Nisaea sediminum: one gene and its partner. The protein of the gene in region 2 interacts with the protein of the main gene of each other region in a pairwise test. Links are inferred from orthologs where the notes say so. Each region holds a gene or a part of one and is shown on either strand. Other genes may lie near its edges.

What was found.
Region 1: the proteins of grxD (region 2) and IG122_RS12270 interact in binary tests that used the Escherichia coli proteins (3 or more experiments, as listed by UniProt). The link is inferred for Nisaea sediminum from one-to-one orthologs.

The regions. Positions count from the first base shown.
Region 1 is NZ_JACZCQ010000006.1:55,938-59,131, reverse strand. What follows is about bases 1-2,953. They hold IG122_RS12270 (BolA family protein), read right to left. Parts: upstream 1,634-2,953; coding sequence 1,367-1,633; downstream 1-1,366. Other genes in these bases: cobS (cobaltochelatase subunit CobS), read left to right, coding at 2,396-2,953; IG122_RS12265 (J domain-containing protein), read left to right, coding at 1,748-2,326; IG122_RS12275 (ribbon-helix-helix domain-containing protein), read right to left, coding at 892-1,224; IG122_RS12280 (DUF2889 domain-containing protein), read left to right, coding at 344-910; IG122_RS12285 (CBS domain-containing protein), read left to right, coding at 1-263. Also shown: more of cobS, read left to right, coding at 2,954-3,194. UniProt on the Escherichia coli protein: Transcriptional regulator that plays an important role in general stress response. Has many effects on cell morphology, cell growth and cell division. Acts by regulating the transcription of many genes, including dacA (PBP-5), dacC (PBP-6), ampC and mreB.
Region 2 is NZ_JACZCQ010000003.1:264,697-267,826, forward strand. The notes cover bases 1-2,705. They hold grxD (Grx4 family monothiol glutaredoxin), read left to right. Parts: upstream 1-1,031; coding sequence 1,032-1,379; downstream 1,380-2,705. Other genes in these bases: purL (phosphoribosylformylglycinamidine synthase subunit PurL), read left to right, coding at 1-705; IG122_RS06280 (BolA family protein), read left to right, coding at 739-972; IG122_RS06290 (hypothetical protein), read right to left, coding at 1,457-1,837; IG122_RS06295 (MarR family winged helix-turn-helix transcriptional regulator), read right to left, coding at 2,149-2,703. Outside these bases: IG122_RS06300 (2Fe-2S iron-sulfur cluster-binding protein), read left to right, coding at 2,813-3,127. UniProt on the Escherichia coli protein: Monothiol glutaredoxin involved in the biogenesis of iron-sulfur clusters.

The DNA of each region.
Region 1 (3,194 bases), on a different replicon or contig from region 2:
AGGAACTGCCGGCGGCGGAGACGAAGATTTCGGCGATTATGACGGCGAATCCCGAAACCATCGGACCCAAGGCGTCGGTGATGGACGCCTTGCAGCGAATGCAGCAAGGCAAGTTCCGGCATCTTCCCGTGGAGGAGGATGGAAAAATCATCGGCATGGTATCGATCCGGGACATCTACGCGGCCGTCCGCGAGGACCTGGAGGAAGCCGTCCTGGAGCGCGAGGCCTTCATTTCGGGATCCGGAATGGCCGGCCTGCCGTAAACCGGCGGTGCCGAGGGAATTGACTTCCGCGCGGCCCGGACTGATTTTTGCTGCAAAGCAATATCACTCCGGAGAGTTCCATGCCCTTGTCAGATCCGGCGCCGCGCCGGAAAGTCCACACGCGCCGTGTCACCTGCGAGGGCTTCCGGCGGGATGACGGCCTGCTCGATATCGAGGGCCGCATCACGGACGTGAAGACATACGAGGTTCCGAACAAGTTCCGGGGCGGGATTCAGCCGGGCGAGCCGATCCACGACATGTCGATCCGCTTGACGGTCGACGACGATCTCACAATTCACGCGGTCGAGGCGGTGACGGATAACGGGCCGTTCGAGATCTGTCCGGCCATAACGGGCAACTTCCAGCGCCTTAAAGGCGTGCGCATCGGTCCCGGCTGGCGCAAGAAGGTGCTGTCGTCGCTCGGCGGTGCGGAAGGCTGCACCCATCTCGTCGAACTGCTCTGGCCGATGGCGACGACGGCCTATCAGACGCTCTACGGCGAGCGGGCTCGTCTCCGGCGGGAGCGCGGCGAGAAGGAGCCGGAACGAGAAGGCACCCCGCCGCTGCTCAATTCCTGTCACGCGTTCGGAGAAAGCAGCCCGGTGGTGAAGGAGATCTGGCCGGATTACTACAAGGAGCCGGCGTAACGCCCAAGTTGCGGCGAGTTCCGGAACTCTTCCGTCTGGCGGAACACCATATGGATGATCGATTCCTCGGAGCCGACCGCAGGCCTTCGTTCCAGGTTATCCGCAAGGATCCGAAAGTAACCCAGTATGAAGACGCGGATCGCGGAGGTGAGCGACGTGTTCATCCGGTGCCGGTTCACGATCCCGCAGATCTGATGAACGGTAAGATTTTCGCGCGCGGCGATCTGGCCGAGGGCGTCCCACATCGCCGGCTCGAGCCGCATGCTGGTGCGGCGTCCGTCGACCAGAACATTCTTGCTTATGAGCGTTGACAAACCGATACCCGCATATTCAGACCGTACTGCCGTTCTGGAGCACGTGCTCCGATGTATCAGCGTATGTAATTTTTACGCAACTAAAAAACGATTCAGTCATAAGAAATCCCTTTTTGATTGCATCGCTTGGGTCTCACTCCGGTTACTCGGCCGGTGACTTGGCCTTGATCGACAAGGCATGCACGCGATCGGCCAGTTCGGCCGCGAGGATTTCATGGACCATCCTCTGCCGCTCGATACGCGACTTTCCCGCGAAGGCGTCGGAGACGATTTCGACATTGAAATGGGTCTCTCCACCCTCGCGCCAACCGCCATGTCCGCGATGACGGTGGGAGTCATCAACCACCTCGAGATGCGCTGGAGCGAGGGCTGCGGTTAATTTCACTTTGATCGTCTCGGTCACGGACATTAATTTAACTCCTTTGGCCGCTCGCGCGGCCTTTCCGGATTTTGTGCGGGGCGATAACCCCCAGTTTCGAACGACCTGCAAATGCGGGGCCAGAGCTAATTTGGAAACCACGGTATGCGGAAGGCGCAAAGCGATTCCCTGAAAATCGACAGCTACGCTGCCGAATCCGGATTCCGCCGGTGCGATGCGCCCGGCTGCCGCGAGCGGGGAGAGCACCGGGCACCGAAGGCGCGCGACCGTCTGGAGGACTATTATTGGTTCTGCCTCGATCACGTGCGCTCATATAATAAGCAATGGAACTATTACGAAGGCGTATCGCCTGAAGAACTCGAACAGGCGATCCGCCGCTCAACCACCTGGGACCGGCCGACCTGGCCGCTCGGTGCCGCGGCGGCTTATCGCAAGTTTGTTGCCGGGGATTACAGAGACCCGTTCGGCGCGCTCAATGGTGACGAGGAAATGGGGGCAGCCTCCGGTGCCGGTCCGACCCGTCCTGGAGCCGAGACGGCGGAAGGAAAAGCTTTCGCAATCATGGGGTTGGAGCCGCCGGTTTCGGAAGTGGAGCTGAAGGCCCGGTATAAGCAGCTCGTAAAAAAGCATCATCCGGATGCGAATGGCGGCGACAAGCAGGCCGAAGAACGGTTGAAAATCATCAACGAGGCCTATACGACTTTGAAGAAGTTTCTATCTTGAACGCGTGGGAACCTCGCTGACGACGTTCCGGCGCCGGAGAGTCACCCACATCACTTGGGAATGAAGGCCATGGCGGCAGCACATGTTTACGAGCGCAAGCCCGCGCACCATATCGAAGCGCCGGACACGGAAGTGTCGGTCCGCGAGACCTTTGGCATCGATGTCGACATGATGGTTCCGGCGTTCAGCGAGGCGAGCGACTACGTTCCGACGCTGGACCCGACCTATCTCTTCGACAAGCAGACGACGCTCGCCATTCTCGCAGGCTTCGCCCACAATCGGCGGGTCATGATCCAGGGCTATCACGGCACCGGCAAGTCGACCCATATCGAACAGGTCGCGGCCCGCCTGAACTGGCCCTGCGTGCGCGTCAACCTCGACAGCCACATCAGCCGTATCGACCTGATCGGCAAGGACGCCATTGTCCTGCGCGACGGCAAGCAGGTCACCGAGTTCCGCGAAGGCATCCTGCCCTGGGCGCTGCAGAATTGTGTCGCGCTCGTGTTCGACGAATACGATGCCGGCCGCGCGGACGTGATGTTCGTGATCCAGCGCGTGCTGGAGACGGACGGCAAGATGACCCTGCTGGACACCAACAAGGTGATCCACCCGAACAAGTATTTCCGCCTCTTCGCGACCGCCAACACGGTCGGTCTCGGCGACACGACCGGCCTCTATCACGGCACGCAGCAGATCAACCAGGGTCAGATGGACCGCTGGAGCATCGTCACCACGCTGAACTATCTGCCGCACGATCGCGAGGTCGACATCATTCTCGCCAAGCTGCCGAGCTACGACACGCCGGAAGGCCGCGAGACCGTCGCCAACATGGTGTCTCTGGCGGATCTGACGCGGGCCGGTTTCATGT
Region 2 (3,130 bases):
ACCAAGCCGGAAATCATGGGCCAGTTCGTCGGCGCCATTAACGGCATGAAGGCCGCCTGCCTCGCCCTCGACTATCCGGTCGTCTCCGGCAACGTCTCGCTCTACAACGAGACCGAGGGCAAGGCGATCCTGCCGACCCCGGTGATCGGCGGCGTCGGCGTCATCGCCGATATCGAAAAGCGCGCCACCGTCGCCTTCAAGGCGGCGGACGAGGCCATCCTCGTGATCGGCGAGACCAAAGGCTGGCTCGGCCAGTCGATCTATCTGCGCGAGATCCAGGGCCGCGAGGAAGGCGCTCCGCCGCCGGTCGACCTCGCGCTGGAAAAGAAGAATGGCGATTTCGTCCGCGGCCTGATCGAAGAGGGCAAGGTCACCGCATGTCACGACGTCTCCGACGGCGGTCTCGCTATCGCGCTCGCAGAGATGGCGCTCGGTGCGAAGGGACTCGGCGCGGCGGTTGAACCTGCGGCGGGCCAGCCGGCCCACGCCTGGGCCTTCGGCGAGGATCAGGCGCGCTATGTCGTCACGGCGAAAGATGCCGATGCCGTGCTGAAGGCAGCCGCGGCGATGGGCGTATCCGCGACCGTCATCGGACGGACCACCGGGGACGGCGAATTGAAACTCGCCGCCGGTGACTCCATATCGGTGTCGGTGCTACGGTCGGTGTTCGAGGCTTGGCTGCCGGATTACATGGCCGCCTCCTGAGACCGACAAGAAACGAAGCAGGGACAAAAACACATGGCAATGGAAGCCGGAGAGATCGAACGCCTCATCAAGGAGACGTTCCCCGATGCCCAGGTCACGATCGAGGATCTGCGCGGGGACGGCGATCATTACGCCTGCCATGTTCTCTCCTCCGCCTTCGAAGGCAAGACCCGCATCCAGCAGCATCAGATGGTCTATCAGGCCCTGCAGGGCCGCATGGGCACCGAACTGCACGCCCTCGCGCTGCAGACCGGAACGCCCGGCTGATCTGATTCTGTTATAATCATTTAATCGAACGGCACACGGACCCATGAAAGGACCTCGCCATGCTTGACGACGCCACCCGCCAGCGTATCCAGAACGAAATCGACTCCACCGACGTGGTCCTGTTCATGAAAGGCACCCCGGTCTTCCCGCAGTGCGGCTTTTCCGCCGCCGTGGTTGGCGTGCTCAGCCATGTCGGCGTGAAGTTCAAGGGCATCAACGTGCTCGAGGATCCGGCGATCCGCGAAGGGATCAAGGAATTCTCCAACTGGCCGACGATCCCGCAGCTCTATGTGAAGAACGAATTCGTCGGCGGCTGCGACATCATCCGCGAAATGTACGAGACCGGCGAGCTGCTCGAGATGCTGAACACCAAGGGCATCGACGTGCAGATCGGCGCCGAGGCCTGATCCTTCCCGATCGAAGATGAGTACGAAAAGGGCCGCTTTCGCGGCCCTTTTCTTTTGCGTGTTCGTAGCGCTGGACCTCACTTGGTGGGATCGCAGGTATCCTGCAGCAGGACCCGCTCGCCCTGAAGGACGCTGAGCGTGCGGTCGCTTTCCTGGAAGCGCAGCGTCAGCACGGCACCCTCGCCCGCCTCCCCGCTCACCTTGCTCTGTTTGAAATTGCAGAGATAGCCGACGAGGCCGAGCGCGACGGTCTCGATCTTTCCCTCGACCGGCGCGGAGGTCGCGCCCTTGTCGATCGAGACGACGTCGCCATCCTCGCCGATCCCGACCTGGACGAAACTGACCAGCGAAGTCTCGTTGTGGATGAGGTTCTTGCGCACAGGCAGATCAGCGGCCTGGCCCGCCGCGCCGCCGAGAAGGACGAGCGCCACAACACCTGGAACCACTTTCAGAAACATTCTCTTGCTCCCTTGCGCCCGCGGCGGCCGGTCGCACTCCGGCGACGGCCCGGCGGGACGCTTCATCAACGTTCTTTTTCGATAAAGTGCCGGCCGCCGGTTTCGGGATTCTTGTTTTTGGCGCCTCTTGCGGTCGGCAAGAGTGCATTTTACGCCGAAAGATAACGGCGCGATATTTATTTCACGTACCAAGAAAACACGAAAACGAGAGCAAGTGTTCAGCAGGTCATAAACTCTTGCACAACCGTCATCCCGACGAAAGTCGGGATCCACTTTCCGATGACCTGACGGCTCAGAGAGTGGATACCGGATCAGGTCCGGGGTGACGATTGAGGGGAGCCGCCTTCTTCCCGGTCTTCCCCGTTGAGTTCCGCGAGGTTGTCCAGAAAGCGCGCGAGGTAACCGTTCAGCCGGCCGACATCCTCTTCCGAGAACCCTTCCAGCAGCTTGCGCTGCCGCGCCAGCGCGACCTCCAGCACCTCGGCATGGAGCGCATGCCCCTTCGCCGTCAGGAACCAGTCACGCCGCCGAGCACCGTCGTCCGGAGCGGCGAGACCGTCCGCCTCGAGACGTTTCAGGCACCGGCTGACCGCTCCCTTGTCGATGCCGATGGTCCGCGCGGCGTGGCTGACGCTGCTGCCCGGTTCGCGGGTCAGCATCACCAGCATGCGCCAGTCCATCGCCCCGATGCCGAACCTCTCCTGGTAATGCCGGGCCGCGCTGCGGGTGAAACGGTTGGCGGCGAAGGTCAGGAGCACGGTCGGCGTCCGCCGGAAGCTCAGCGTCTCCTGCGCCTCCCCGCCCGCTTCGTCAGGAACGGCTACGAGGAAGAGAGAGTCCGGAAGGTCGCTGGTCTCGTCCGTCATATCCTGCCTTTTCGCTCCTCGGATGATCGCTCCCAGCATCCCAGAGAGAACCCGTTGACTCAACAACACCCTTCTGTTGACATGACAACAAAAAAACGAGGGATATGGGATGGAAACGATCAGCGTCACCTGGATCCTGCTGGACGGAACGCGAAAATCGGTCGCTGTCGAGACCGGCGGCAACCTTATGCAGGCCGCGCTCGACAACGGGATCGACGGCATCGTCGGCCAATGCGGAGGCAGCCTCGCCTGCGCCACCTGTCACGTCGTCGTCGAAGAGGCACCGTCGGCCCTGCCGGAGATCGCCCCGGACGAGGACGACATGCTCGACATGGCCGAACCGGAGCGCCTGCCCGAAAGCCGCCTCTCCTGCCAGCTCGTCGCACTGCCGGAACTCGACGGCATCGTGCTGCGCGTACCCTGACGC